One region of the Streptomyces sp. TAA486 genome, then DNA from elsewhere that is predicted to be linked to it. Evidence: riboswitches for the same ligand, from Rfam matches in the RefSeq annotation. Region 1 holds a riboswitch; each other region holds the start of a gene.
The links. Region 1 has a riboswitch for cobalamin ahead of I004_RS33210 (hypothetical protein). Riboswitches for the same ligand answer to the same signal wherever they lie in the genome.
Positions count from the first base shown of each region.

Region 2: it holds a riboswitch for cobalamin, as region 1 does, so the genes downstream of both, I004_RS0102405 (ribonucleoside-diphosphate reductase subunit alpha) here and I004_RS33210 (hypothetical protein) in region 1, are expected to answer to the same signal.
Region 3: it holds a riboswitch for cobalamin, as region 1 does, so the genes downstream of both, I004_RS33360 (hypothetical protein) here and I004_RS33210 (hypothetical protein) in region 1, are expected to answer to the same signal.
Region 4: it holds a riboswitch for cobalamin, as region 1 does, so the genes downstream of both, metE (5-methyltetrahydropteroyltriglutamate--homocysteine S-methyltransferase) here and I004_RS33210 (hypothetical protein) in region 1, are expected to answer to the same signal.

Region 1 is NZ_AUEV01000006.1:221,972-229,631, forward strand. It holds gene I004_RS33200 (heavy metal translocating P-type ATPase) at 1-418, opposite strand, end outside; gene I004_RS33205 (hypothetical protein) at 526-789, opposite strand; gene I004_RS0109835 (aminoglycoside phosphotransferase family protein) at 1,072-2,022, shown strand; cobalamin riboswitch at 2,230-2,353, shown strand; gene I004_RS33210 (hypothetical protein) at 2,476-2,850, shown strand; gene I004_RS39430 (hypothetical protein) at 3,756-4,427, shown strand; gene I004_RS0109855 (helix-turn-helix domain-containing protein) at 4,547-5,776, opposite strand; gene I004_RS0109860 (proline dehydrogenase family protein) at 6,040-6,969, shown strand; gene pruA (L-glutamate gamma-semialdehyde dehydrogenase) at 7,011-7,660, shown strand, end outside.
Region 2 is NZ_AUEV01000001.1:517,247-524,906, forward strand. It holds gene I004_RS0102405 (ribonucleoside-diphosphate reductase subunit alpha) at 1-2,389, opposite strand, end outside; cobalamin riboswitch at 2,569-2,697, opposite strand; gene I004_RS0102410 (GNAT family N-acetyltransferase) at 2,743-3,243, opposite strand; gene mctP (monocarboxylate uptake permease MctP) at 3,322-4,950, opposite strand; gene I004_RS0102420 (DUF3311 domain-containing protein) at 4,947-5,231, opposite strand; gene I004_RS0102425 (GntR family transcriptional regulator) at 5,429-6,226, opposite strand; gene I004_RS0102430 (extracellular solute-binding protein) at 6,552-7,660, shown strand, end outside.
Region 3 is NZ_AUEV01000007.1:43,765-51,424, reverse strand. It holds gene I004_RS33365 (putative cobaltochelatase) at 1-1,845, opposite strand, end outside; gene I004_RS0111050 (cobyric acid synthase) at 2,102-3,739, opposite strand; gene I004_RS0111045 (cobalamin biosynthesis protein) at 3,736-4,698, opposite strand; gene I004_RS33360 (hypothetical protein) at 4,701-4,934, opposite strand; cobalamin riboswitch at 4,987-5,117, opposite strand; gene I004_RS0111040 (hypothetical protein) at 5,312-5,539, opposite strand; gene I004_RS33355 (inorganic phosphate transporter) at 5,669-6,973, opposite strand; gene I004_RS0111030 (class II aldolase/adducin family protein) at 7,194-7,660, shown strand, end outside.
Region 4 is NZ_AUEV01000007.1:433,006-440,665, forward strand. It holds gene I004_RS33650 (CbtA family protein) at 1-204, shown strand, start outside; gene metE (5-methyltetrahydropteroyltriglutamate--homocysteine S-methyltransferase) at 390-2,729, opposite strand; cobalamin riboswitch at 2,903-3,129, opposite strand; gene I004_RS0112755 (cytochrome P450) at 3,477-4,886, shown strand; gene I004_RS37530 (beta strand repeat-containing protein) at 5,296-7,660, opposite strand, start outside.

The DNA of each region.
Region 1 (7,660 bases):
GGGCACGCCGATGGAAGGGCCAGGCGCTCCACGTGGCGACAGGCGCCGCCAGGGTCAGGCACAGCCACTGCCAGTTGCGGAACTGCCAGGAGGGAACCATCGACAGCGCCAGGACAGGCACGGACAGCACGAGCGTGACCATCAGCCGGTTCCACGCCTGCTCTCTCGTCTCGTCACCCGGAGCGGAAAGGGCCGGGGCAGCGGCCCCGGACGAGTTGCCGGCGGTCGGCGGCGGAGCCGGCTGCGGCAGGCTCGCGGTGAATCCGGCCCCCTCCACCGTGGCGATCAGCCTCTCCAGGGGGAGCGCGGCGGGGTGGGCCACCCGGGCCCGGCCGGTGGCGAGGTTGACCGTCGCCGAGACCCCCTCCAGCCGATTGAGCTTCTTCTCGACCCGTCCCACGCACGCCGCGCACGTCATCCCTCCGACGACGAGCACGCTGTCGACGGGAGGGGACTGGTGGGAAGTGGCGTCGTCGGCCTTGGGCGTGGGCTCCTGGGGCGAAGCCGCGCCGGGCCTGTCGTCAGTCACCGTCCCGCCTCCTGCTGGGCGGGGATCCTCAGACCATGGGTGCCGCGCATCTCTCCGTGCTCACCGGTCTTCGAACCGTCGCTGTCACCGTGAATCGGCCGCATGCCCGGGGCCACCGGCCCGGCGAAGGTGCCGACCGCGTACGAGAGCGTGAACACAGCCGCAAGCAGCAGGACGAACCCGGCCACGGACGGTGCCGGCAGCCACCGCCGGAAACGTGCGGCCGGCCGCCGGTCTTCGTCGGAGGCGAGGTCGGTCATGGGCGCTCCCTTGGTCGGTGAACGACGTCGGGACGCAGTTGCCGGTTCCTCCCCCGGCGGCTTTGCCGCGAGCCCTATGTGTTCCCTCAACGTGTCGGGCGCGAGGAGCGGGTAGTTCCAGACGGCTCGTGTGGCCTGGGTCACCTCATGAGGCCCCGCAGTCGAGGAGCGCCAGCGAGGACGCCCGGACCACCTGGTGCCGGCCGCCGATCGCCGCGCGGTTCGGCCTCGGCCCGTCGGCCGGCCGTTCCACGCCATGCTGCGACATGGAACGATCGGGCCATGCCCGATTTCGTGACGCCGGAGCAGATTGCCCGACGCACCTCCGCAGCAGTCGACGCGGCCGTCGGAGCGGGGCGCGCTCTCGGACTCACCGTGACCGATGCCAAGGTGCTCCACGAGCTGTTCTCCGTGGTCGTCCACCTCGCGCCCTCACCCGTCGTGGCCCGGATTCCCACCGTCCTGCCGCACTCCGCGGATCTCGATTCCCAGGCCGGCCGCCAGCAGGCGGAGCTGGACGTGGCGCGGTGGCTCGCAGGCCAGGGAGCCCCGGTGATCCCGCCCAGTCCTCTCGTGCCACGGGAGCCCGTACAGCGCGACGGACTTTCGATGACGTTCTGGCAGTTCGTCGAGGAGGACCGCGACAAGGAGCCCGACTACGTGGCGAACGCCGAGATCGTTGCCGACCTGCACGCCGCACTGCGCGCGTACCCCGGCCGGCTGTCGTTCCTGTCCGCGGCCGAACCGCAGGTCATCGCGGAAAGCCTTGCTCTGCTCGACGACCGCCCCGACCTCATCGTTCCGAGCGATCTGGACCGCGCACGACGCGAGTGGCAGGTCCTGGAAGCGCTCGTGAGCTCACGCGCGGCGTTCGAGAAGGCGTTCCCGGGGATCGACCTGCAACCCATCCACGGCGACTGCCCGCCCGCCAACATCTTCTCCGGGGTGGACGGGAAGCTCTACGCCGACTTCGAACTCGTCACGTTGGGCCCCGTCGAGTGGGACCTGGCCACCCTCGGTCCCGTCCTCGAATCCGCCTACAACCGCGGCGCGGAGCGCAACGGCCTGAGGCCGTTGAACGAGGACGTCATGCGCTTCGTGAACGCCGTAGGCATGCTGCGCGTCATCGCCGCCCTCGCGCTCGCGCCTCAACTGCCCCCGCTGCTCGAGTACTTGAACCCCGCCATCACCCAGTGGCAGACGATGCCGTTCGCAGGGGGCGTCGCCGGCTGACATCGACGAGCGACGGCCGGCAACGGAAGCCATCACGTCACGGATCCCCCGGGAGTGGCCGGACATCGCTCCCTGCTCGTTCGGCATGCACTGAACTCCCGTGCTCGCGCCGTTCCGCGTGGGGCGCCGCATCGGCGCCCGCAGAGGCCCTCGGGCGTGGACGGCAACCGGATGGAATGATGGCCGATGACATGGCGACGGCGGTCCGAGGAAGCCGGTGTGAATCCGGCGCGGTCCCGCCACTGTGATCGGCGAGCGGATCCCCGACAGGCCACTGCCCCAGGCGGGTGGGAAGGCCGGGACGAGCTGTGACCCGAGAGCCAGGAGACTCACGCGGTCGCCACCTCGACGTACCGGGGCGGATCTCCCCGGAGAGAGGGAAGGTTCGGCGTGCCCGAGGCATCGGTCGATGAGGCATCAGACGAAGCGCAGACAGCGGAGACGGCCGGCATTGTGCCGTGCCGGATCGTCGTGTGCCGGGACTGCTGCTGCGGCAGTTCCAAGGTGACCGGACTGGATCACGCGGCGCAGACGGCTCGCCTGCGGGAGGAGGCACCAGTTCGCGTGTCCGCCTGTCTGGACGTATGCGACCAGGCCAACGTCATCGTCGTACAGCCCTCTGCCGCCGGCCGTGCCGCCGGCGCCCGACCCGTCTGGCTGGGACTGGTCAACAGCCCGGACGCGACCGAGGACGTCACCGCCTGGGTGCGGGCGGGCGGCCCCGGCATCGCTCCGCGGCCGGAGATCCTCGATCTGCACGCCATCACGCCGCCGCGACGGGGGCTTGCCGAGAATCGCCGCGCTGCGTCGCCGAGTTCGTGCTCATGATCCCCCCGACATTGCTCAGGTGCCTTTTCACTGCGGACGCGGGGCGCGTTCACGGCGTTCGGTAGAACGTAGCCATCCGTTCGGCGGTGAAAGGCAGTGGCACTATTCTGGTTCCCTGCGTGCCCAATAGCGGGTGAGACGACGGTACTTGGGTCACCGGAGCCCAGCGGAAGGCGTGAGACCCGGGCTGGGGAGTTGTGGGGATTGCGTTGGTAGGGGGTGGATGTGTCGCGAGGTTGGAAGATCACGGTCATCGTGGCCGCCGTGGCTGGCATTGTGTCGACACCGTTGGTCTGGCTACTGGAGAGTCCGAATGCCGGCCAGCTGGTTGGCGCTTCGGTCCAGGGCGCCACCGGCATCGCCGCCCTGGTCTGGGCGCTCATGCAACGTCCCCCTGCCCCAGCTGTGGGACCGGTGGACGTTGCCGTCGACACTGGAAAGGCCGAGGGAAGGAACGGCGGCACGGCCAACACTGGTGTGCGACGCCCGGGAGGCGCGGGGACCGGGTCGGCGAAGGCGGTGAGGACAGGGGATGCCTCCGCCCAGGGCACCGGCAGCAGTGCCAGCACCGGAGTTGACTACAGCTGATCTTGAGAATCGCCCGAGCACCGAGAGAAGAAACAAGTCGATTGCCACTTCAGAACCAGCGCCCTGTGGCTGCCGTGGCCGTCGCCGTCCAGGCAGCGCAGCAAGCGGCGCCGAGTGCAACGACGATAGCTGCGGCAAGGAACGACCAAGATCGGCAACGCAAGCATAGGAGTGTCAGCCAGGTTTCGAGACGCTGAGCTCCACGGAGGTCGAGCGCACAGGCAATACCGAGTCCTGCGAAGGCCACGCCAACACGGGGACCCAGCAAGGGTGACCGATGCGGGAAACACCCGACAACTCAACTCAACGGGGAACACATGAGCGATCACGCAGAGGGAAGCGCCGAGTACAGAGCCAGCCGAACTGGGGACGCATCAGCGAATGTGTACGCCAACACAGGTATACACATCGGCGATTTCAACAATTTTAACACCGCTCGCCTCATCGAATTCGAGCACATCGGAATTCCGGACCGCACGGAACCGCAGTGGGCCGAGTTTCCGCACAGGCCTCAGGTTCTCAAATGCGAATTCACTGAACCCTGTGATCGCCTTTTCAGCCTGAAGAGCCTCGTCTACGGTGCCGATCTCTTCTTCGACCTGGTCCTGCTGAACCGAGGGGATTCTCCTGCCGTACTGTCCAAAGTGGGCGTGAATCTCGACTCGCTCCAGCAGGTAATATATCTTTACGGCATCCCGCAAGCTGCCAAGCTGAAGCCACCCACGGATAAATACGTCCTCCCAATGCCCGACCTGCACGAAAACTACGACGTGGACCTCATGGACCACATGTCACCCGACGCAGTGGATATACGCGTAGAGCACACCCTCGACGACCCGGTCTATTTGCCGGCGCAGGCACCGTATCGATATGTTCTACACCTGAAGGATTACCAACAGAATATTCCCAATCATGCTCAGATGCGACTGACTGCGGACGTGGGTAATCAGACCGTATTCTCCCCCAAGCTGCACATCTTTACTCGGTAGCCTGGCGTGAACAAGCGCCGGGGGACTGTCCGCAATCATTGCTCAGCGAGCGCCGATATTGTTCGTCGAGTGCTCATGCTCCGCCGACGTTGCTCACTGGATCGCGGACCATGGAGCAGTCAGAGCCGCGCGGCCTTGAGCGCCATGTGCAGAAGCAGCCGGGAGCCGCCCTCGTCGAGGTCGAGGCCCGTGAGGGCTTCGATACGGGAGAGGCGGTAGTAGAGCGTCTGACGGTGTATGCCCAATGCGGCGGCCGTTCGCCCCGCCTGGCCCGCGTGGTCGAGGAACACCTCGGCCGTGCGCGCCAGTTCGCCGTGTGCGGGATGCAGCAGTGGCGCCACGGCCGCATCACGGGCGGCGTCGGCGGGCAGGGCGGCCAGCAACCGGTACGGGCCGATCGCGTCCCACTCGGCGACCGGGCCCAGCCGCTCCGGTTCAGCGCCCGCGGCCCGTGCCGCCGCGAGCGCCTCCCGCCAGGCGGCGACCGCGTCGGAGAGCCCGCGGCGCGGCGCGCTGACCCCCGCGGCGGCGGGGGAGCGCGGCACGCGCAGCAGGTGCCCGGCGGCCGTACGGGCCGGAGCGTGGACCTCCGCCGAGCGCAGCCGCACCAGGGAGGCGAGCACCGGCTCGCGGTCCGGCGCACGCTCCGACGCCGACGCACCTCCGGGTACTGGCCGCGCGAGCCGCGCCGAAAGCACGCACTGCGCCATCACATGCGGGAGCACGGGTGCGCCCGTACTCCCGGAGCTCTCGCCGCCGCCGTTCGCGTCGTCCGCCGGCCAGGGGCCCACAGCAAGCAGCGCCAGCGGGCCAGACGCCGCGGGCCCGAGCAGCTCAGCCAGTTCCGCGGCCAACTCCTCGCCCCCGCCTCGGTCTTCCTCGGTGAGCATCGCCCGCAGCACTTCGCCCGAGCGCGCCTCCGCCTGCGTCTCGGCCGCCAGCAGCGCCCCGATCCGCGACGCCACCGCCATGGCCGACGCCAGCCGTGGGTCGGCGAGGTCGAGCGCTCCGTCGTCCATCAGCCAGATGTAGCCGCGCACGACGCCCGCGTGCCGTACGGGGAGGCAGATGCGCCCGTGCTCGACGCCGGCCGCCGGTTCGGGATCGATGCGGACGGGAGACGCGGCCCTGGTGATGCCGAAGCTCTCGAACCACGCCCGCACCTCGGCGCTGGAGCGGCGTCCGAGGATGGAGCGCCTGCGCACGGGGTCGAGCGTGGGCTCGGCGCCCTCGCCGTCGCCCTCGTGGGCGCCGAAGGCGATCAGCGCGAAGTCGCGGGCCTCCAGGGTCGCGGGGGTTCCGAGCAGCGCGCAGACCTCGTCGATGAGTGCCTGGTAGTCCTCGCGCATGATCATCCCGCTGTTCCGCGTCGTGCCGCCGTGCCGTCTCCGCCCCTTACGGGCGCCCCGCGCCACCATTCTCGTACAGATGTCTGAGATCTGGGACACGGATGCGTGACAGCTGTCGATGGTCACGGAATGGCGCGATCCTTAGATTCAGGGTGGCTTCCGACGCCGTGGCGTTCCGTTCTTCCGTGGGCCTTTCCCCTCCGGCCGAACGGGCCCGCCACGTAACGCCCGGAGCGCGAAGAAGAACGTCAGTGGAGGTGCCCGTGTTCGGTCCAGTGCTCCTGGCCGCCGCGCGAAGTGACGGCATCCGCCGCTTCGTCGCGTCGACGCCGGTCACACGCCCCGTCGTGAACCGCTTCGTGGCGGGCGAGCGGCTGGAGGCGTGCATGGAGAACGTGCGGTCGCTGACCGGCCGCGGTCTCGACGTCACCCTCGATCACCTCGGCGAGGACACCACCGACCGCGCGGAGGCGCTGCGCAACCGCGACGCCTACCTCGCGCTCGCCCACGCCCTGGCCGCCGAGGGCCTGGGCGAGCGGGCCGAGATGTCGGTGAAGCTCTCCGCCTTCGGGCAGGCGCTGCCGGACGGCGGCCACGACGTCGCGCTCGCCAACGTCCGGCCGGTCGTCGAGGCGGCCGCCGAGGCCGGCACCACCGTGACGCTGGACATGGAGGACCACACCACCGTGGACTCCACCCTCGCCGTGCTCGCCGATCTGCGCGAGAGCTTCCCGCAGACCGGGGCCGTGCTGCAGTCCTACCTCTTCCGCACCGAGGAGGACTGCCGGGCCCTGGCGGGGGAGGGCTCGCGCGTACGGTTGGTGAAGGGGGCATACAAAGAACCCGCGTCGGTCGCCCACCAGCACAAGGCCGAAGTGGACCGCGCGTACGTGCGGTGCCTGAAGATCCTGCTCTCGGGCAAGGGCTACCCCATGATCGGCACGCACGATCCGCGGATGGTCACCATCGCGCAGGAGCTGGCGCGGCGTCTCGGGCGCAAGCACGACGAGTTCGAGTTTCAGATGCTCTACGGCATCCGCGACAGCGAGCAGTCACGGCTCGTGGCCGAGGGCCACCGGATGCGCGTATACGTCCCCTACGGGACCGACTGGTACGGATACTTCATGCGGCGCCTCGCGGAGCGTCCGGCCAACCTCGGATTCTTCCTCCGCTCGCTCGCCACCCGCGGCTGAACACCCAGACAGTGCCCTCGTAAGAAGGAGAGACGGCAGCCATGGACGCTGTGACCCAGGTCCCCGCCCCGTACAACGAGCCGGTCCACACCTACGCGCCCGGCAGCCCCGAGCGTGCCCGGCTGGAGCGCAAGCTCAAGGAGCTCGCCGAGAACCCGGTCGATCTGCCGATGACCATCAACGGCGAGAAGCGGATGGGCGGCGGCGCACGTGTCGACGTCGTGCAGCCGCACCATCACAGCAAGGTGATCGGCACCTACGCGAACGCCACCAGGCAGGACGCGCAGGACGCCATCGACGCCGCCCTCGCAGCAGCGCCCGCGTGGCGTGCGCTGTCCTTCGACGACCGTGCCGCGATCATCCTCAAGGCCGCCGAGCTTCTGTCGGGACCGTGGCGCGAGACGATCGCGGCCTCCACCATGCTGGGCCAGTCCAAGACGATCCAGCAGGCCGAGATCGACGCACCGTGCGAACTGATCGACTTCTGGCGCTTCAACGTGCACTTCGCGCGCGAACTCCTCGAGGAGCAGCCGCCCATCCAGCCCAAGGGCGTGTGGAACCGCCTCGACCACCGGCCGCTGGAGGGCTTCGTCTACGCGATCACGCCCTTCAACTTCACGGCCATCGCCGGCAACCTGCCCACCGCGCCGGCGCTGATGGGCAACGTGGTGGTCTGGAAGCCCTCCCCGAC
Region 2 (7,660 bases), on a different contig from region 1:
CGGCGGGGTCGTCCCCCGGCGTCGCATCCTGCTGATCGGGGACGGCAGGGGCTGCTGCCGGGGTCGTGCCGGTGCCGCCCGCAGCACGGGCGATCCGCGTCGCCGGGCGCGAACGCAGGTAGTAGGTGGTCTTGATGCCGCTCTTCCAGGCATAGGCGTACATCGAGCTGAGCTTGCCGATCGTCGGTGCCGCCATGAACAGGTTGAGCGACTGGCTCTGGTCGAGGTACGGGGTGCGGGCGGCCGCCATGTCGATCAGTGAGCGCTGCGGCAGTTCCCACGCGGTGCGGAAGAGCCGGCGGACGTCCTCGGGGATGCGCTGGATGTCCTGCACCGAGCCGCTGCTCTCGCGCAGTTGCTCCCGGGTGCGCTCGTCCCACAGCCCGAGCCGCTTCAACTCCGCGACCAGATAGGCATTCACCTGCAGGAACTCGCCGCTCAGCGTTTCCCGCTTGAAGAGGTTGGAGACCTGCGGCTCGATGCACTCGTACACGCCGGCGATGGCGGCGATGGTCGCGGTCGGTGCCACGGCGAGGAGCAGGGCGTTGCGCATACCGGTCCGGGAGATGCGGGCGCGCAGGGCCGACCAGCGCTCCGGCCAGGCCTGTTCGGCCTGCGGATAGTGGTCGGGGTGCAGCACTCCGCGCGCCGTACGGGTCTCCTGCCAGGCCGGCAGCGGGCCGTACCGCTCGGCAAGGTCGGCACTGGTGTCGTACGCGGCGAGCATGATCCGTTCGGAGATCCGCGTGGACAGCTCGCGCGCCGCCTCGGAGTCGAAGGGAAGCCGCATGCGGAAGAGGACGTCCTGGAGACCCATCAGGCCGAGCCCGACCGGCCGCCAGCGGGAGTTGGAGCGCTCGGCCTGCTCCGTCGGGTAGAAGTTGATGTCCACGACACGGTCGAGGAACGTCACGGCGGTGCGGACGGTGGAGTCCAGCCGCTCCCAGTCCATCTCGCCCGACTCGCTCACGTGGGCCGCGAGGTTGACGGATCCCAGGTTGCAGACGGCCGTCTCGCCGTCGTCGGTGACTTCCAGGATCTCTGTGCACAGGTTCGAGGAGTGCACGATGCGGCCCGGCCGGGCGGTCTGGTTGGCGGTGCGGTTGGAGGTGTCCTTGAACGTCATCCAGCCGTTCCCCGTCTGCGCGAGGGTGCGCATCATGCGCGCGTACAGCTGACGGGCGGGCACCTGCCGCACGGCGAGGCCTTCGGCCTCGGCCTCGCGGTAGGCGGCGTCGAACTCCTCGCCCCACAGGTCGGTGAGCCGCGGAACGTCGGCGGGCGAGAACAGCGACCAGCCGGCGTCGGCCTCCACACGGCGCATGAACTCGTCCGGGACCCAGTGCGCGAGGTTGAGGTTGTGCGTGCGCCGGGCTTCCTCGCCGGTGTTGTCACGGAGCTCCAGGAACTCCTCGATGTCCGCGTGCCACGTCTCCAGATAGACGCACGCGGCTCCCTTGCGCCTGCCGCCCTGGTTCACGGCGGCGACGGACGAGTCCAGCGTGCGCAGGAACGGCACGATGCCGCCGGAGTGCCCGTTGGTGCCGCGGATCAGCGAACCGCGGGCACGGATACGGGAGTAGGACATACCGATGCCGCCCGCGTGCTTCGAGAGCCGCGCCACCTGCTGGTAGCGCTCGTAGATCGAGTCCAGCTCGTCCTTCGGCGAGTCCAGCAGGTAGCAGGACGACATCTGCGCATGCCGCGTACCGGAGTTGAAGAGCGTGGGGGAGGAGGGAAGATACGCGAGCGAACTCGTCAGGGCGTAGAGCTGCGCCACCTCCTCGGCCGACTGTGCCGACTCGTCCGCGGCCAGCCCGCAGGCGACGCGGAGAAGGAAGTGCTGCGGTGTCTCGATCACCTGCCGGCTCGGGGGATGGCGCAGCAGATAGCGCGAGTACACCGTGCGGAGACCGAAGTAGCCGAAGCGGTCGTCCGCCCCGCCGGCGACCGCGTCCTCGACCAACGCGTCCAGGCGCTCCGCGTGCGACCGCACGAACTCGGCCGTGCGGTCGGCGATGAGGCCCTCGCGGTGCCCCGTCGTGACGGAGGACGAGAAGGACTCCGCGCCCTGGCCACGGGCCTCGTCGCGGATCGCGAGCGTGAGCAGCCGCGCCGCGAGCTGCGAGTACGCGGGCTCCTCGCCGATGAGCCCGGCGGCCTCCTCTGCGGCGAGCGCCCGCAACTCGGCTTCGCCGGCGCCCTGTCGGCGGCCGCGCAGCACCGCCGTGGCGATCCGCTCGGCCCCGGTGCCCGGCAGGTCGGCGGTCAGCTCGGTCAGGGTGCGCAGCAGCGCGGCGTCGTCGGCCGGTGGCGGCGCCGACGCGGCCGTGGGGGCACGCGCGGCTCCCGCCGTGGCTTCTGGTGCGGGTGCGGGTGCGATGGTCACGGGATGTGCTCTCCCTCGCTCGGATCAGCTACCGGATCACCGGGGGAGCGCACAGGCGGGCGCAGAAAGGGCATGCCGCGTCGGCAACGCGGCGGTCCTCGCGGCGTCCACCGGCCCAACCCTCGGGACCCGGACGTCAGTCGACACGGCCGGCAGGCACTCGGACTCGCGACGACGGCTCATCGCAACTCATGCCGGAAGGGATCCGGGCAGAGCGGAGCAGCACATCGCACACCGTTGCGGGACAGTTCCGGATTCGCACCGGATTCCCCTGCGCGGCAGCGAGTACGAGCATACATCTAGTGGCGGGATGCGCCACTCACCCCCACATGTTGTGTCGGGGGAGTGGAAGATCACAGTTCCAGGGCGAAGGCGCGCAGAAACAGGCCCGGATACGGCTCCCAGTCCCTCTCCGGTGTGCGGACGAACCCCAGTCGTCCGTACAGCCGGTGCGCCGCCGACATCTCCTCGGTGCTGCACAGCACGAGCCGTATCAATTCCCGTTCGCGCGCCCGGTCCACACACGCCCGCACCAGGGCCTCGCCCGCCCCGCGCCCGCGCCCCTCGGGCTTCACGGCCAGCATCCTGAACTCGCCCTCGCCGGGGCCTGCCAGGTCCGCGTACTCCCCGCCGTCCCCGACGAAGGCGACCGCGCCGAGCATCGAGCCCGTGGCGGTGTCGACGGCGACGAGCAGCTCCGTATGCTGCGCGCGGCGCCGCGCCGCACGCAGCACGGCCAGATACGGGTCGTCCGCGCCGAACGTCAGCAGGCCGTCCCCGAGGTACGCACGCGCGGTCAGCTCGCCCACGTCCTCCAGCTCGTCGTCCCGCGCCGGTCTGATGGTGATGTCCATGGAACGAGCATGCCGCGCCCCACTGACAATCGAGCTGTCAGTGGGGCGCGGGCGGTATCCGTTGTGGTGGGGGTGCGATCAGCCTGCGGCGGTCGGCGCCGGCAGCTCCTCCTTGACGCCCGGGTCGCCGGCGTCCGCCGTGTAGTCCGACGGGCGCGTCTCGTCGATGCCGTCAGGCGCCTTCACGGCCCGCAGCACGAAGGTGAGCGCAACGGCGACGACCACGTTGAGCACGAAGGCGGTGAGGCCGATGTAGCCCATCTCCCCGATGCCCGGGATGATGTCGTTGGGCCCGCCGAAGTGCTTCTGCGACGGCAGCGTCGGCGACGGGACGCCGTACGCCGTCAGCGTGCCGTAGAGCATGCCCACGGCCCAGCCGGCCAGGAGCGCCCACCGGTGGAACCAGCGGGTGAAGAGGCCGCCGACGAGTGCAGGGAACGTCTGGAGGATCCAGATGCCGCCCAGCAGCTGGAAGTTGATCGCCACCGTCTTGTCCATGCCGAGCACGAAGATCAGGGCGCCGACCTTCACCAGCAGCGAGGTGACCTTGGAGACCTTGGTCTCCTCCGCGGGTGTGGCGTTCGGCCGGAGGAAATCCTTGTAGATGTTCCTGGTGAACAGGTTCGCGGCCGCGATGGACATGATGGCGGCCGGTACGAGCGCGCCGATCCCGATCGCGGCGAAGGCGACGCCCGCGAACCAGGACGGGAACATGTTCTCGAAGAGCTGCGGGATCGCCAGCTGCCCGTTCTTGACCTTGATTCCCGCCGCGATCGCCATGAAGCCCAGCAGTGCGAGCAGGCCCAGCATCAGCGAGTACAGGGGCAGGATCGTGGTGTTCCGGCGGATCACGTTGCGGCTGCGGCTGGAGAGCGTCGCGGTGACCGAGTGCGGATACATGAAGAGTGCGAGCGCGGAGCCCAACGCCAGCGTCGCGAACGCCCACTGGTTGGCCGAGCTCGGAGTCAGTTCGCCCTTCGGCTTCCCGGTGGTCGGGTTCGTCTGCGACAGGGCGTCGCCGGCCTTGGCGAAGATGTCGTCGAAGCCGCCGAGCTTGATGGGGATGTAGATGATCGCCACCGCGATGACGATGTAGATCAGCGTGTCCTTGACGAAGGCGATCAGCGCCGGCGCCCGCAGTCCGGACGAGTAGGTGTAGGCAGCCAGCACCGCGAACGCGATCAGCAGCGGCAGGTCCTTGATGAACCAGTGCGTCGACTCGCCACCGCCGATGCCCATGACGTCCAGCACCGACTGGATGCCGACCAGCTGCAGCGCGATGTACGGCATCGTTGCCAGGATGCCCGTCACGGCCACGGCGAGCGCCAGCGACTTGGACCCGAAGCGGCCGCGCACGAAGTCCGAGGTCGTCACGTATCCGTGGCGGTGCGAGACCGACCAGAGCCGGGGCAGGAAGGTGAAGATCAGCGGGTAGACGAGGATCGTGTACGGAACGGCGAAGAAGCCTGCCGCGCCCGCCGCGTAGATCGCCGCCGGCACCGCCACGAAGGTGTAGGCCGTGTAGAGGTCACCACCGAGCAGGAACCATGTGACCCACGTCCCGAAGCTGCGCCCGCCCAGGCCCCATTCGTCGAGGCTGTCGGCGTTCTCCGCCTTGCGCCAGCGCGCGGCCAGGAAGCCCATCACGGTGACGAGGACGAAGAAGAAGATGAAGACGGCCAGTGCGACTCCGTTGACCCCGCTCATCGGGCACCGTCCTCTCCGCGGGCGCGCCGCTGCGCGTTGTCACGCTTGACGAGCTTGTACGCGACCATCGTCAGCACCGCGGAAACAAGCACCCACAGCATCTGGTACCAGTAGAAGAACGGCATCCCGATGAAAGTGGGTTCAGTGCGGGCATAGGAGCTGACCCACAGAAGCGCGACGAACGGGACGAAAAGGCACAGTCCGATGACGACCCGTATCGGCGTGATGGCGGGTGGCTGCGACTCCGGCGCGGTCTCGGGTGTTTCGGGGGGCGCTGACATGCCTCGGCTCCGTCCGTCGGGTATTCCTGTCGAGACGCGCAGGAAATCTAAACGAGCGGTTCGGCCCCCGTCACTACCTGCACGGATAACGGAACGGCACCTTTTGTTTCGCGGGAGACGAGATGCGCCCTACGCGCCTCGTGCAAGCCCGGTCTGCCTCAAGGCAGTTCGCCGATCTTTGTCCCGTATGAGCTGTATCAGCCGTTCTGACCGGGCCGCGGGCGCTGGAGGTTGGCGACGAACTTGTAGCGGTCGCCCCGGTACACGGAGCGCACCCACTCCACGGGCTCTCCCTCCGTGTCGAGCGAGTGCCGCGAGAGCATCAGCATGGGCAGGCCGACATCGGTGCCGAGCAGGCCGGCCTCGCGCGGTGTGGCGAGCGACGTTTCGATCGTCTCCTCGGCCTCTGCGAGATGGATGCCGTAGACCTCGGCGAGAGCCGTGTACAGCGACGTGTACTTCACCAGGCTGCGGCGCAGCGCCGGGAATCGGCGCTGTGAGAGGTGGGTCGTCTCGATCGCCATCGGTTCGCCGCTGGCCAGGCGCAGGCGCTCGATGCGCAGTACGCGCCCGCCGGTGGGGATGTCGAGGGCGTCGGCGAGGCGGTCGTCGGCGGTGACGTAGCCGATGTCCAGCAGCTGCGAGGTCGGTTCGAGCCCCTGGGCGCGCATGTCCTCCGTGTACGAGGTGAGTTGCAGCGCCTGGGAGACCTTGGGCTTGGCGACGAAGGTTCCCTTGCCCTGGATCCGCTCCAGGCGCCCCTCGACGACGAGTTCCTGCAGGGCCTGGCGCACGGTCGTACGCGAGGTGTCGAACTCGCTCGCGAGAGTGCGCTCAGGAGGCACCGGAGTGCCCGGCGGCATGGTCTCCGTCATCTCCAGCAAGTGCCGCTTGAGCCGGTAGTACTTGGGCACGCGAGTGGTCCGCGCGCCGCCGTTGCCGCTTCCCGACTCCGGCTCTGCCGCGGCTGTGACCGCGCCCCCGTCCGTACTCATGGCTCGCCTTCCCGTTCGTGTTCGTGCCCCGTCACCGGATTCCTCCGTGTGCGCGGGCCGTGCCGACTGCCCGCCCTCCGGCTCCGGTTACGGCACCGGCGCGGGGGCGTTTCCGGTGGTGTCCCGGCCTCCGCCCTCCGTTCCGGCTGTACTTCGCGGCTCACATCGTGGCACGTGCTCGGCCCTGCGGGACTCTCCCGCCCAGATGTCGTTCCGATAACGGAACCGGCGGCTCGGATTCTGCACCGTTGACAGGGTTATAGGTCTAGGCCAAGCTGCGGACTGGTCTAAACCATTAGCCCAGATCCAGGCGTTGGAGGATGCCGTGAGACGAGGACTCATCGCCGCGACAGGAATCGCGGCTCTGATGGCGGGCGTTGCGGCCTGCGGCCCGGGTGGTGAGTCGGAGTCCGGTGCCGACGGCTTCAAGGGCCAGACGCTGACCCTGTGGGCCATGGACGGATCCACGCCCAAGACGTGGGAGAAGGACGTCAAGGCGGCTTTCGAGAAGAAGACCGGAGCGAAGCTGAGGCTCGAGGTCCAGCAGTGGAACGGGATCCAGCAGAAGTTGACCACCGCGCTCTCGGAGCCCGACCCGCCGGACGTCATCGAGGTCGGCAACACCCAGACCCCGGCGTACGCGAAGACGGGCGGGCTCGCCGACCTCGGTGACCTGAAGAAGAGCATCGGCAAGGACTGGACGGAGTCCGTCAACAGGTCAGCCGTGTACGGCGGCAAGCAGTATGCGGCGCCCTGGTTCGCGGTCAACCGCACTGTCATCTACAACAAGCGGATCTGGGCCGACGCCGGCATCGACAAGGCCCCCGAGACACGTGCGGAGTTCTTCGACGCGCTCGGCGCCATCGAGAAGAAGACCGATGCCGAGCCGCTCTACCTCCCCGGCCAGAACTGGTACTTCTTCGACGGCCTGCTCATCGGCAAGAAGGCCGAACTGGTCAAGAAGCGGGGCGGCAAGTGGGTCTCGAACCTCGACGACCCCAAGGTCGGCGCTGCCATGGAGCTCTACGAGAAGTACGCGTCGTACTCCAAGGCCCCCAAGGACAAGGACGAGGCCACGCCTCAGCAGGCGGAGGTCTTCGCCAAGGGACGGACGGGCGCGTTCATCGGCCTGGGATGGGAGGCGGCGACCGCGGTCGAGGACAACCCTGGGATCAAGAAGGACATCGGGTACTTCACCATCCCGGGTGAGAACGCGGACAAGCCCGAGGGCGTCTTCCTCGGCGGCTCCAACCTGGCCGTCGCCGCGGGAAGCGAGAAGCAGGAACTCGCCAAGGAATTCCTCAAGATCGCGCTCTCCGACAGGTTCGAGGGCGCCCTCGCGGAAGAGGGCGGCGTGATACCGAACAAGACCTCCCTGCAGAAGAAGCTCGAGGGCAACCCGGCCGCCGAGGCGGCGGCGCCCGCCGTCGCGGA
Region 3 (7,660 bases), on a different contig from region 1:
CACGAGCGGACGGCGGGACGGATCGCGCATGCGCTCCACGCGAAGCACCTCACGAGCCCTGAGCAGTCCCTCCGCCAGGGGGGTACGGCCCCCGGTGGGCAGCGATTCCAGCCGCGCGGCGGCCGCCTCGACGGACGAGGTCGGCGGCAGGGCGACCTCCGCCTCCGACCGGCGGAAGGTGACCATGCCGACCTTGTCCCGACGCTGGTAGACGTCCAGCAGCAGCGACAGCACGGCACCCTTGACGGCGCTCATCCGCTGCCGCGCGGCCATCGAACCGGAGGCGTCCACGACGAACAGGACGAGGTTGCCCTCGCGGCCCTCCCGCACGACCTCGCGCAGATCGTCCCTGCGCAGCAACAGCCCCCGGCCGTCACGTCCGCGTGCGCGCTGATGCGGCGCCGCCGCCTGCACCGTGGCCGCCAGATGCAGGCGTCCCAGCGCGCCGCGCGGTTTCCGGGCGCCAGTGGTGCGGCCGTGCGCGGTGCGGGCACGGGAGCGGTTGCCGGCCACGCCCTCGCCGAGGCCGGGGACGTACAGGGTGCGGGCCCGGAAGGGCTCGGAGGCGGGAGCGGCGGGCTGCTGCGGCGCCGGGCCGCCGGTGCTGCCGTCGGGCGCTGGTGCCTGGTCGCCCTCGTCGTCCGCGCGTGGGCCGTCCTGGGCGGACGGGGCGGACGGGGCGGGCGGCGTGGGCTGCTCCTGCGGTTCGTTCCGCGCCGGTTCCTGCTGATCGGGCTGGGCGGACTCGTCACCCGGGTCGCCGTCGGGCTGCTGCGGGGGCGGCTCGCCTCCGCCGTCCGGGCCGTCGGGGTCGTCGTCGCCGTCGTCGGGCTCTGCGTGCTGCTGAAGGGTCTCGTCGAGCTTGTCCTCGTCGAGTCCCGGCGCGTCGAACGGATTCCGCCTGCGCCGGTGGGGAAGTGCCAGCAGTGCCGCCTGCCGTACGTCGTCCGCCGTCACCTCGGTGCGGCCCGCCCAGGCGGCGAGGGCCGTGGCCGTGCGCGCCATCACCAGGTCCGCGCGCATGCCGTCCACCTCGAACGCGGCGCATGTCGCTGCGATCTGCCGCAGCGGCGCGTCGCCGAGGTGCACCTGCGGAAGCAACTCCCGTGCTGCCGCGATGCGTTCGCGCAGCGCGTCCTCCTCCGCCGTCCACTGCGCCGCGAACGCGGCAGGATCGGCGTCGTAGGCGAGCCGCCGGCGCACGACGTCGACGCGTTCGTCGGTCTCCCGCGAGGCCGTCACCTCCACGGTCAGACCGAACCGGTCGAGCAACTGCGGTCGCAGTTCGCCCTCTTCGGGGTTCATCGTGCCGACGAGCAGGAACCGTGCCGCGTGCCGCACGGACACGCCCTCGCGTTCGACGTACGAGGAGCCCATGGCCGCGGCGTCCAGCAGCAGGTCGACGAGATGGTCGTGCAGGAGATTGACCTCGTCGACGTAGAGGACGCCCCGGTGCGCGTCGGCCAGCAGACCCGGCTCGAAGGCCTTCACGCCTTCCGACAGGGCCCGTTCGATGTCGAGCGCCCCCACGAGGCGGTCCTCGGACGCGCCGACGGGCAGCTCCACCAGGTGCGCGGCACGCGTCTCTCCCTCGCCTCCGAACTCGTGCGGCCCGTCGGGACAGCCGGGGTCGGGCGCTGCCGGGTCGCAGGAGAAGCGGCAGCCCGGCACGACTTGCTGCTGCGGCAGCAGAGTGGCCAGCGCCCGTACGGCCGTGCTCTTCGCGGTGCCCTTCTCACCGCGTATGAGGACGCCGCCGATCGCGGGGTTGACGGAGTTCAGCAGCAGTCCGAGCTGCATGTCCCGCATTCCGACGAGCGCGGTGAACGGGTAGGGGATGCTCATGCCCTCTTCTCTCCTCGGGGCCGGTCTTCGTGCGAGCGGTGCCAACCACCGTGCGAGCAGCCGAAGTCGGTCCTCGCTGCCGCGCCGGTCACTCGCCGTCTCCAGGGTCGCCGCGTGCAGGGCCGCCCGCGCGTGCCGGGCCGGTGCGCATGGTCTTCCCGTACGGCATGGGCCTTCGCTTCCGCGTCCCGCAGTTGGCCCGCCAGGTTCATCGCGGGCAGTTCAGTGCCGGTGGTGGAGCGGAGCAGAACAGTGCTCATGAGGACACTCCCGCGTGTTGTGCCTCGGGCGCCCCCGGGGCGATGAAGGGCAGGCCCGGCGGCGGGCCTTCCTCGATCAGGCGCAGCAGCGCGTCCGTGTCGGCGTGTTCCTCGATGAGATCGCCCAGGCGCTCCAGTTGCTCCTCGCGCAGCGCCGCGAAGCTCGTGTCCGGTGCCGGTACGAACCCGGTGCGTCCCGCGTCGGCGGCCACGCGGCGCAGAAGGGCCCGCCGGAAGCCGTCGCTCTCCAGCGACCCGTGCCAGTGCGTGCCCCACACGGCGCCAGAGCGGCAGCCGTCCAGGGCCGCGCCGTCCGCACCGCTGAACACGGCCTCACCGCCCAGCACTTCGGCGACGCCGTGATGGATCTCGTAGCCCTCGGCGTGCTCACCGAGGGCCCGGCCCGACGGACGGGTGAGCGTCTTCTCGGGCGCGAACCTCACCCGGACCGGCAGCAGCCCCAGCCCTTCGACGGTGCCCGCCCGGGACTCGACGTCGTCCTCGATGCGCTCGCCCAGCATCTGGAAGCCCCCGCAGATGCCGAGGACCGGCAGCCCTTCGGCCGCGCGGCGCCGTACCGCGTCCGCGAGTCCGCGCTCGCGCAGCCACGCCAGCGCCCGAACCGTGCCACGGGTGCCGGGCAGTACGACCAGGTCGGCGACGGCGAGTTCCTCGGGTCGGTCCGTGAACCTGACGACGACCCCGGGTTCGGCGGCGAGGGCGTCGACGTCGGTGAAGTTCGACATCAGAGGCACCGGCACGACGGCGACGCGCAGCACGTCGCTTCCGTGCGGGGGCGCCGTCGCCGACTCGCGGACGGTGCTGCGGGAGACCCTCCCCCAGACTCCGTCCGGGGGGACCCCCAGCCCGTCCTCCTCGTCGATGCCCAGCCCGTGGCGGAAGGGCAGCACGCCCAGTACGGGCCGGCCCGTCAGCCCGTGGAGCATCTCCAGACCCGGCTCCAGCAGCGCCACGTCGCCGCGGAACTTGTTGACCACGTACCCCGCGAGCAGTTTCTGGTCCCGGTCCGCCAGCAGCGCCGTCGTGCCGAAGAAGGAGGCGAAGACGCCCCCGCGGTCGATGTCCCCGACGACCACGACGGGCAGTCCGGCGGCCCTGGCCAGGCCCATGTTGACGATGTCGGTGCGGCGCAGGTTGATCTCCGCGGGGCTGCCGGCGCCTTCGCAGATCACCGCGTCGTGCGTGCGCCGCAGCTCGGCGAGGCAGTCCGCGACCGTGCCCAGCAGCCGCTCCTGCTTGCCGGAGTGGTAGCCGCCCGCGCTCATCTCGCCGACCGGCTTGCCGAGCAACACGACCTGGCTGCTGCTGTCGCTGCCGGGTTTGAGCAGCACGGGATTCATCAGCGCTGTCGGCTCGGTGTTGGCGGCGGCAGCCTGCATGGCCTGCGCGCGGCCTATCTCGGCGCCCTCCAGCGTCACGTACGAATTGAGCGACATGTTCTGCGCCTTGAAGGGCGCGACCTTCAGGCCCTTGCGCGTCAGCCAGCGGCAGATGCCTGCGGTGACGACGCTCTTGCCGGCGTCGGAGGTCGTGCCCGCGACGAGAAGTCCGCCGCCCTGCCCGCCGGCACCGGGCCTTCGCGCATGCCTGCCTTGTTCACCGGCCGTCGTCATCCGATGCCCCTTTCCGCCCGGCGCTTCCTGCCGAACGCACCGGCCACCGAGGTCACCAGCAGCGCCAGGGCGCTGACACGCCGCGAGAGTTGGACGGCTGCCGCGATGTCGTCCGTACGTACAGCGCGGCCAGGGGAGTTGAGGACCGGCCGGTGCTCGGTGCGTCCGCCGTAGCTGAGGGTTCCGCCCAGACGCACGCCCAGAGCGCCGGCGAACGAGGCTTCCACCGGGCCTGCGTTGGGACTGGGATGCGAGGGGGCGTCGGTACGCCAGGCACGCAAGGCCCCGCGCGGCGACGGACCGGCGAGCGCGGCGAGCGCGGCGGTCAGGCGTGCGCCCGGCCATCCCGCGGCGTCGTCCAGGCGGGCGGCCGCCCAGCCGAAGCGCAGGTGACGCGGCGACCGGTGACCGAACATCGCGTCGAGGGTGTTGACCGCGCGGAAGGCGGCCATGCCCGGGGCTCCGGCGGCCGCGCCCCACACCAGGGCGCCCACGACCGCGTCCGAGGTGTTCTCCGCCACCGACTCCACGACGGCCCGCGCGATGGCGTCCGCGTCCAGCGCCTGAGGGTCGCGGCCGCACAGATGCGGCAACAGCCGCCGCGCGCCCGCGACATCGCCGCTCTCCAGAGCGGCGGCCACGGCAAGGGCCTCCCGGCGGAGCCCGGTGCCGCCCAGCACGGTCCACGTCACTGCGGCGTCGGCGAGGGTGGCGCCACCGGTGCCCGCGAGAGCGCGTGCGGTGCGGGAGAGCGTGGTGACGGCAGTGACGGCTCCGGCGACGGTCAGCGCCGTGTGCAGGGCGCCCGCACCGCGGTGGTCCCGCCACAGGGCGCGCTCGGCAGCGGCGGCGGCCCGGCCGAAAGCGGCCACGGGGTGCCCTCGGCGGGGGTCGCCCAGCAGCGCGTCGCCCAGTTGACCGAGGGCCGCGCCGCATATGTAGGCGCGATGAGCCCGCACCGTCAGCGTGCCGTTGTAGTGCCTCGGAGGAGCATGCCGCGCCGCGGGCGGCCACGGTGCGGGACGTGCCTGCCGGGGACGCGGACGTTCATGTCGTCACGGAAGCCGTCGCGGAAGTCGTCGTCAAAGCTGTCGCCGCAGCCGCCGTGGACGCGGGCGGGGACCCGCGCGGCAGCGGCAGCCGTCGCGGACTCGGGAACGGACACGGGCGGGGGAGAGGCTGAGTAGCCACGCATGACGGAGTCCTCACTCAGGGTCCTCGCCCTGGTTCGACGTGCCGGCGGCGAGAGTCTCCTGGCTCCCGGATCGCTGCGTCCCCCGGCCTTCCCGCCCGTCGAACTGATGGGCCGTGGCCTTCGGTTGGGGGTGCGCTCCCCGGTGACAGTGGCGGGACCGCGCCGGATTCGCACCGGCTTCCTCTCCTGCCGCCGTTGGGCATCGGCAGTCCACCACGTACCAGGAGGGGCGTCAACTCGCCCTTGACCTGCGACGGGAGAGTGTGAGCAGGCACACGGGGAACCCCGCCGCCGCATGGAAAAGGGGTACGGAGCGCTGCTCCGTACCCCTTCCGGTATCGGCGGCCGCTGTCAACGGTTCGCCGGCGCCCGGTCGTTCAGGGCGCGGTGATGATGTAGATGCCGTAGGCGACGGCGGCCGCGCACAGCGCGAAGCACGCGTACGACCCGGTGCGTGCGAGCACGGACGCGCCACCGCCGTGCGAGCCGCCGGCCTTGCCGGCGGACGCACCCACGATGCCGAGCGTGAACACGCCCACCAGGGCGACCGTGGCTACGAGGCTCACGCCGAATACCTCGCCGAGCGCTGCCCAGTCGATGTCCATAGCGTTTCCCTGTCTGTCTTCCGGGCCGGGATCGCGATCCGTGGTCCGGGTGTGTGGTCCGGTTGTGACTGCTGGTCGGTTGCCGAGCCGGTGCGGTGCGGAGCCCGTGGACCGCACCGGCCCGGTCACCTAGCCGAGAGTGGAGGCCGCTCGCCCGCGCTCCGTCTCGGTCTGCGAAGACGAACTCGCCGTGCCGACGCCCTCCGGGGTCCTTGCCGGCCCCCCGTTGCCGTCCGCCCTGTTGTGGGCCGACGCCACGGGCGGCGGCGCGACGGTACGCAGCGCTGCCGTGACGACCCCGGCGGGTTCCGGCCCGGAAGTCCCGGGCAGGGCCGCGTCGTTGACATTCGTGTGGTCGACGGGCTGGCGGCGCGAGAGCAGCCAGATGCCGCCGCTGATGGCGAGCGCGAGCGCCGCGACCGTGCCGACGCCCCAGTCGCCCTGCCGCGCCAGCACCGCAGCACCCGCGGCGACGAGCGCCGCCGCCGGAAGCGTCAGGCCCCAGCCCGCCACCATGCGGGCCGCCGTCGACCAGCGCACGACGCCGCCCTTGCGGCCGACTCCCGAGCCCATGACGGCGCCGGAGCACACGTGCGTGGTGGAGAGGGAGAAGCCGATGTGGGAGGAGGCGAGGATCGTGACCGCGGCGGAGGTCTGCGCCGCGAATCCCTGCGGAGGCTTGATGTCGGTGATGCCGTTGCCCATGGTGCGGATGATCCGCCAGCCGCCCAGATACGTACCGAGGGCGATGGCCAGCCCGGCCGAGACGATCACCCAGGTCGGCGGGTCCGCCTGCGGGGCGATCACGCCGCCGGTGATCAGCGCGAGGGTGATGACACCCATGGTCTTCTGCGCGTCGTTGGTGCCGTGGGCGAGGGAGACCAGCCCGGCGGAGGTGATCTGCCCCGCACGGTAGCCCTTCGCGGTCTGCTGCTCGTCGGCCTTGCGCGCCGCCCGGTAGGTCAGTCGCGTCGCGAAGAGCGCGGCGAGGCCCGCGACCAGCGGAGCGGCGATCGCCGGGATGAGCACCTTCATCACCACGGTGCCGCCGTTGACGGCGCCGATGCCGACGGAGGCCACCGTGGCGCCGAGGAGGCCGCCCATCAGCGCGTGGGAGGAACTGGAGGGAAGCCCGGCGAGCCAGGTCAGCAGATTCCAGATGATCGCTCCGACCAGCCCGGCGAAGATCACTTCAGGCTGGATACCGGAGCCTTCGTCGATGATTCCTGATGAGATGGTCTTGGCCACCTCGATGGAGAGGAACGCTCCAACGAGGTTGAGGACCGCCGACATCGCCACCGCTGTCTTGGGCTTGAGGGCCCCGGTGGAGATGGTGGTGGCCATGGCGTTGGCCGTGTCGTGGAAGCCGTTCGTAAAGTCGAACACCAAGGCCGTGACGATCACGATCCCGATGAGAAGCGTGATGTGTTCCATTCACCCAGGCACAATCAGCTCGATGGTTGATGTCCAGATGAACGTAGGGAGAACGGGTGAACGGAAGGTGAACTGCGGCGGGCCTCGGGGTGTCACCTCACGGGGTCTGTTGTGAGCGGCGTCACACACCCGTCCCACCAGTGTCTTCGCCCTCTTCAACGGCTGCGGCAGGGCCTGGCGGCGGCGCACGCGAAGAACAGCAGCAGAGGAGGAACAGGCCGTGGAGTCGGCTGAATTGCTCGGCGCCTGGCGGGAGTTGGTGCACACCGCTCGGCGCACGACCGCCGAGGGGCTCGTCGTGGGAACCTCCGGCAACCTCTCCGTGCGAGTGGGGGACACGGTTCTCGTGACCCCTAGCGGTCTCTCCTACGAACGCCTCGGCGACGCCGAGTTGTGCGCCGTGGACCTCGAAGGGCGGCGCACAGCCGGGAGTCTGTCGCCGACGAGTGAACTCCCCATGCATCTGGCCGTCTACCGGCACACCGGCGCGCGGGCGGTGGTGCACACGCACGCAGTGCACGCCACGGCCGTCTCCACCCTCGTGCCCGAAGTCCCCGCCGTTCACTACATCACGGCCGAGCTTGGCGGCCCCGTACGCGTCGCGCCGTACGCCACCTTCGGCAGCGACGAACTCGCCGCACACATGCTCACCGCCCTCGACGGCCGCTACGCCTGTCTGCTGCAGAA
Region 4 (7,660 bases), on a different contig from region 1:
TTCCTGCCGTCCCTCAGCGAGCTCCCCGAGCACTTCCCCGCGCTGCTGCTGTGGCGCTTCCGGATCTCGACGCTCGCCGTACAGCTCGCGCTGTGGGCTGCCTTCGGGCTGACGTTCGGTCATCTCGCCGAGCGTGCCCTGGGGACCGCCGCACGCAGTGAGAAGGAGACGGCGTCGGCCGCGGCGGCACCCGCCGCCAACTGAAGCGAACAACGCCCGGTACATGACGGGCCGTGAGCCGCTGCCGGGCACCCGCATCGGGTGCCCGGCAGCGGCTTTTCACGGTGCGGTGCCGCTCGGCTCCGGGCCGGTTTCGACGGCACCCGTGCCGCGCCGAAGGGCGAAGGGGCCGGGCGCGAGTCCCGGCCCCTTCGGCACTGGCGGCAGGCTCAGCCGCGGCCCGCGGCCTCCGCCCGCACGGTCCGCGCCGCCTCGACCATGTGCTCCAGCGCCTCACGCACCTCGGGCCAGCCGCGGGTCTTCAGGCCGCAGTCCGGGTTGACCCACAGCCTCTCCGCCGGGATCGCGCCGAGCCCCTTGCGCAGCAGTGACGCCACCTCGTCCGCGTCGGGGACCCGCGGTGAGTGGATGTCGTACACGCCGGGGCCGACCTCGTTCGGGTAGCCGGCCGTGGCGAGTTCGTCCGCGACCTGCATGTGGGAACGGGCAGCCTCCAGACTGATGACGTCGGCGTCGAGATCGACGATTGCCGAGACGATGTCGCCGAACTCCGCGTAGCACATGTGCGTATGGATCTGCGTGTCCGCGCGCACGGCACCGGTGGCCAGGCGGAAGGACTCCGTCGCCCACGCCAGGTACTCCGGGCGGCTCTCCGCCCGCAGCGGAAGCGTCTCCCGCAGTGCGGGCTCGTCGACCTGGATGACGGCGGTCCCCGCGGACTCCAGGTCGGCGACCTCGTCCCGCAACGCCAGTGCCACCTGGCGTGCGGTCTCTGCCTGCGGCTGGTCATCCCGCACGAAGGACCACGCGAGCATCGTGACGGGCCCGGTCAGCATGCCCTTGACGGGCCGTCCGGTCTGCGACTGGGCGTAGCGCGTCCACTCCACCGTCATCGGCTCGGGACGGGACACGTCGCCCGCGAGGATCGGAGGCCGGACGTAGCGGGTGCCGTAGGACTGCACCCAGCCGTGCTGCGTCGCGACGTAGCCGTCCAGCCGCTCCGCGAAGTACTGGACCATGTCGTTGCGTTCGGGCTCGCCGTGCACGAGCACGTCCAGTCCGGCCTCTTCCTGGAAGGCGAGCACGTCCCTGATCTCGGCGGCGATCCGCTTGTCGTAGCCCTCCGCGTCGAGCCGTCCGGCCCTCAAGTCCGCGCGCGCCGCACGCAGTTCGCCGGTCTGTGGGAACGAGCCGATGGTGGTGGTCGGCAGCAGAGGCAGCTTCAGCCGCGCGCGCTGCGCCGCGGCCCGCTCGCGGTAGGGCGCGGTGCGGCGCCCGTCGGCGTCGGTGACGGCTTCGGTGCGTGCCCGCACGGCCGGGTCGCGGGTGAGCGCGGCGGAGGAACGGGCCGCGAGCGCAGAGGAGTTGGCGTGCAGCAGTCCCGCGATGACGTCGGTGCCCTCGCCGAGTCCCGTCGCCAGGGCGACGACCTCCTCGGCCTTCTGCCTGGCGAAGGCGAGCCAGCGCGCGACCTGCGGATCCACGTCGCGCTCGAGGGCCGCGTCGAGCGGTACGTGCAGCAGCGAGCAGGACGGGGCGACGTCGACACGGTCGGCGAAGCCGAGCAGCGAAGCCAGCGTGGACAGCGACTTCTTCAGGTCGTTGATCCACACGTTCCGTCCGTCCACGACTCCCGCGACGAGCCGCTTGCCGGGCAGTCCTCCCGCGCGTGCCAGGTCCTCCAGGTTCGCGGCGGCAGGGCCGGTGAAGTCCATGGCCAGCCCCTCGACGGGCGCCTTGGCGAGTACGGGCAGCGCGTCGCCGAGACGGTCGAAGTAGGAAGCCACCAGCAGTTCGGGCCGGTCGGTGAGCCCGCCCAGTTCCCGGTACGCGCGTGCGGCGGCGTTCAGTTCGGCGGACGTGCGGTCCGCCGCCAGCGCCGGCTCGTCGAGCTGCACCCAGCCGGCCCCGGCCGCACGGAGGTCGGCGAGCACCTCCGCGTAGACGGGGAGGAGCCGGTCCAGCAGCGTCAGCGGATCGAAGTCGGGGGCGACGCCGGGCGCGGGCTTGGCGAGCAGCAGGTACGTGACCGGCCCGACGATGACGGGCCGGGCGTCGTGGCCCTGTGCGACCGCTTCGGACAGCTCACCGGTCTGCTTCACGGAGTTCGCCGCGAAGACGGTGTCGGGCCCCAACTCCGGTACGAGGTAGTGGTAGTTGGTGTCGAACCACTTCGTCATCTCCAGCGGCGCGACGTCCTGCGTACCGCGCGCCATGGCGAAGTAGCCGTCGAGCGCGTCCGCCTCCACGGCGGCACGGTGGCGTTCGGGAACGGCACCGACCATGACGGTGGTGTCCAGCACATGGTCGTAGAGGGAGAAGTCTCCGGTGGGCACTTCGCGCACGCCGGCATTCCTGAGCTGCTGCCAGTTGTCCCGGCGCAGCCCGGCGGCGGTTTCCCGCAGGGCGTCGGCGGTGACGCGGCCCTTCCAGTACCCCTCGACGGCCTTCTTCAGCTCACGGCCGCTGCCCTGCCGTGGGTATCCGTGGACGGTGGCGCGGGGCCTCGTGGCCGGCTGCGACGCCGCGGCTGCGGACTTCGGTGTCACTCAACTCTCCTTCGCGAGTCTGGCCGGTGACCCGAGAGGTACGGGGCGAGGAGGAGAGGCGACGCGGCGGCGCGCACACGCACCGTGTGCTGCTCACCTGTACCGCCGACCCGCCCTCGAGGTCACCGAGATCAATCCGCCGACGCGTCTCCCCCTGGGCCTTGCGGCCAGGGGGTGGCCGGCGGGCAGTGGCAGGTCTTCGGACTCGCGGGCCCGCCGTGTCCGTGATCCACGGACCGGCTCCTACCGGCCGTCGCTTCCCGGGTCCGCTCGGACCCAGTGCGTATGACGGCTTTCGTTCCCACTCACCGCTGCGGGGCAGTTCCGGAGTCTCACCGGATTCCCTCTTGCGACGCGCCTGTCTGGCGGACAGGCCGAACCGACTGCGTCTCCAGCGTACGGGCCCGCGAGCCGCCGCGACAAAGGGCAGGAGTGAGGGCTTCTTCATGCGGCACGGCGGTTTACGGAGGCGAAGCGCGGGTCTGCCGTGGCCCTCACCGGACCGGCGCGGCCTCACCCCCCACAGGCATGGGACCGGCTCCGACGGGGAGAGCCGCCCAGGATCCCGGCGACAGGAACGTCCCGGTGCCTTCGTGGCCCTCCCTCACAGGGCCGTCCGGGTCGCGGCGGTGTGGCGCACGCCGTGGAGCGGCCCGCCGGTTCCAAGCTGCTGCCGGAGACTCACCGCCCCGCCGGTGCGCAGGCCGGGCGGGGCGATCCGTTCCACGACGACTGGAGAAGATGACCATGCCACCCCACACCGCGTCCGCATCCTCGGCAGGACCCGAAGCCGCGGCCGCACCGCAAGCCCCCTCCCCCGCGGCAGCGGCAGCGGGAGTCGAAGCCTCGGAGGCGGCCGGAGCCTTCGAGGCGGCGGGCCTGCCGCCGGAGACGAACCCCGCTGACCCCCGGTTCTGGCAGCTGCCGCACGACCAGCGGCACCAGGTGTTCGCCGTGCTGCGCGAGCGGGAGGCGCCCACGTACTTCGCACAGCCGCAGCACTCCCTGCGCAAGCGGCAGCAGCCGGGTTTCTACGCTCTCGTCAGGCATGAGCACGTGCAGGAAGCGAGCCGCAACGCCGCCGTGTTCGGGAGCGCCCCCGGGGTCACCACGCCGCATCCCGCGCCCTGGGTGAAGGCTCTCTTCGGGGAGTCCATGGTCAACGTCGACGGCAGCGACCACGCCAAGCTGCGGAAGATCATTTCGCGGGCGTTCAGCCCCAGGCTGCTGGCGGGCACCGAGAAGGACATCGAGCAGGTCGTCGCGGCCGTCGTCGGGAACGCGGTGCGCCAGCCCTCCCGCGAGTTCGTGACCGCCGTGGCCTCGCTGGTGCCGTGCGAGGTGGTGTGCAACATGATGGGCATCCCGCAGCGGCACCGCCCCCGCATCCTCGCCCAGCTCAACGACGCCTCGGAGAACATCGGCGTACGGCGCGGAGCGGGCGCGAAGTTCCGCATCCCCGGCAAGGGGCTGCGGGCGCTGGCCCGTATGCACGTCATGATCGCGATGCTCGCCAGGAAGCGCCGGCGCCACCCGACCGACGATCTCATCTCCGCGCTGGTCACCGCCGATGTCGACGGGCAATGCCTGGGCAACCGCCAACTCGGCGCGTTCTTCACGCTGTTGATGGTCGCGGGGGTGGAGACGACCCGCAACGCGATCTCGCACGGCCTGGCCCTGCTCAGTGCCAACCCCGAGCAGCGGGAGCTGTGGAAGAGCGACTTCGAGAAGTACGCGGACACCGCCGTGGACGAGATCGTGCGGTGCTCGACCCCGATCATCCAGTTCCGCCGCACGCTGCGCACCGACCACGTCATGGGCGGCCGTACGCTGCGCAAGGGCGAGACGGTGGCGATGTACTACGCCTCCGCCAACCGCGACGAGGCGGTCTTCACCGACCCCGGCACCTTCGACATCACCCGCGACCCCAACCCCCACCTCGGCTACGGCGGAGGCGGCCCGCACTACTGCCTCGGCGCGCACCTCGCCCGCCAGGAACTCAAGGCGCTCTTCAGGCAGTTGCTCACCGACTCCGTCGCGATGCGAGCCGTGGGCCTGCCGGACCTTGTGCCCTCCAGCTTCGACAACCGCATCCGTTCGCTGCAGTTCGACATCGCCCCGCAGAACCCAGCGGCGGCCCGGCGAAGTGCCCTGTGACCAGCGTCTGACGCACCCTTACGCCGCCGGGCCCGCCGCCCCTACCCTCGTCCCCGGGACTCCCCCGACGCGGGACGACGGAGTGCACGAGCGGCTCCGGGACGCCGCGACACGGTATCCCGTCGGCGCTCTGACACCCCGCCACTGCCGCGTGCGGGGACCTGCGTCCCCCTGAGGGACGCGGCGCGGGGCACAGCGCACAAGTAGAGCGAGGCTCCTCGGGCGTTGCGCCGGTGGTCGGTTCACCACCGGCGCGGCGCCAGGAGCCTCGCCGTATCGGGGATGGAGGGCGGTTGCCCGGCCATCCGGCTGAATCAGATCGTCCACTCTCCGTTGCCGCTGTCGGCTCCGGAGAGGGCGGGCTGCTCACCGGTGAAGCGGCAGCCCGCCATCTCACGCCTTCCTCCTGTCAGTTCACCGTGTGGGTGCCGTTGTCGGACGAGCCGAGGTAGTCCCCGTCATCGCTGGTGTAAGCAGCGCTGATCGTGAACGGGGAGCCGACCGTGGTGGGGTAGGCGTAGCTGGTCGTCGCCACGCCGCCGGTCAGCCCCACAGGAACCGTGGGACTGCCGTCACCGAAGTCGAACACCACCGTCCCGGTCGGCGTACCACCACCCGGAGCAACCGCCGAGACGGTCGCGGTGAAGAGCACCGACTCACCCGTCACCGACGGATCCGGAAGATCAGTCAGAGCAGTGGTGGTCGCCGCCGGATTGACCGTGTGACCGCCGGCGCCGGAGGAGGCGGTGTAGTTGACGTCACCGCTGTAGGAAGCGGTCACCGTGAACGGGGAGCCGGACGCGCTGGGGTAGGCGTAGCTGGTCGTGGCCACACCGCCGACCAGCGGCAGCGGCGCCGATGTGTTGCCGTCACCGAAGTCGAGAGTGACAGTTCCCGTGGGCGTCCCCCCACCCGGGGCGACAGGCAGGACATGGACAGTGAAGGCCACCGGCTGACCCACCAACGACGGATCCGGCAGATCGTCGAAGACACTGGTCGTCGTCGCCGCCACATTGACCGTGTGAGTCAGGCCCGGAGGCGTGCTCGAGGTCGTGAAGCTGGCGTCACCGCTGTAGGTGGCGCTGATCGTGAACGGGGAGCCGACCGTTGTCGGGTACGGGTAGCTGGTCGTGGCCACACCACTGACCAACGGCACCGGAGCCGACGTGTTGCCGTCACCGAAGTCGAACACCACCGTCCCCGTCGGAACGCCCGCACCCGGAGCAACCGGCGAGACGGTAGCGGTGAACGTCACCGACTGGCCCACCAGCGACGGGTCCGGCAGATCGGTCAACGCCGTCGTCGTCGCTGCCTGGTTCACCGCATGGCTGCCCAACCCCACAGACGCGTTGAAGTTACTGTCACCGCTGTATGAGGCCGTGAGCGCGAACGGCGAGCCGGTCGTGGTGGTGTAGGCGTGACTCGTGGTCGCCACGCCGCTGACCAACGGCACCGGAGCCGACGTGTTGCCGTCACCGAAGTCGAACACCACCGTTCCGGTCGGCGTACCCGCACCCGGGGCATCGGGCGAGACCGTCGCGGTGAACGTCACCGACTGCCCCACCACCGACGGATCCGGCGTGTCGGCCAACGCCGTCGTCGTCGCCGCCGGATCGACCGCGTGACTGCCCATCCCCACGGAACCCGTGAAGTTGGCGTCGCCGCTGTACGTGGCGGTGAGGGCGAACGGCGAACCCGTCGTCGTGGCGTACGCATGCATGGTGGTCGCGACACCGGCAACCAGTGCCACCGGACTCGACATGTTGCCGTCACCGAAGTCGAAGACGACCGTGCCCGTCGGGACGCCCGCGCCCGGAGCGACCGGGGAGACCGTCGCCGTGAAGAGCACCGGCTCACCCACCACCGACGGATCCGGCGTGTCGGCCAAAGCCGTCGTCGTCGCCGCCTGGTTCACCGCATGAGTGCCCATCCCCACAGACCCGGTGAAGTTGCTGTCACCGCCGTAGGAAGCAGTGAGGGCGAACGGCGAGCCGACCGTGGTCGCGTAGGCGTGACTCGTGGTGGCCACGCCGGCGACCAACGGCACAGGGACAGTTGGGCTGCCGTCACCGAAGTCGAACGTGACGGTGCCGGTAGGAGTCCCCGCACCAGGAGCGACCGGCGAGACGGTAGCGGTGAACGTCACCGACTGGCCCACCAGCGACGGATCCGGCAAATCGGTCAACACCGTTGTCGTCGTTGCCTGGTTCACCGCATGGCTGCCCAACCCCACAGACCCGGTGAAGTCGGAGTCGCCGCTGTACGTGGCCGTGAGGGCGAACGGCGAACCCGTCGTTGTGGCGTACGCATGCGTGGTGGTCGCGACACCGGCAACCAGTGCCACCGGACCCGACATATTGCCGTCACCGAAGTCGAACACCACCGTTCCCGTCGGAACGCCCGCGCCCGGAGCGACCGGCGAGACGGTAGCGGTGAACGTCACCGACTGCCCCACCACCGACGGATCCGGCACATCAGCCAGCGCCGTCGTCGTCGCCGCCTGGTTCACCGCATGGGTGCCCATCCCCACGGAACCCGTGAAGTTGGAGTCACCGCCGTAGGTGGCGGTCAGGGCGAAGGGCGAACCTGTGGTCGTCGTGTACGCGTGACTGGTCGTCGCCACACCACCGACCAACGCCACAGGGACAGTTGGACTGCCGTCACCGAAGTCGAAGACGACCGTGCCCGTCGGGACGCCCGCGCCCGGAGCGACCGGCGAGACGGTAGCGGTGAACGTCACCGACTGCCCCACCACCGACGGATCCGGCACATCA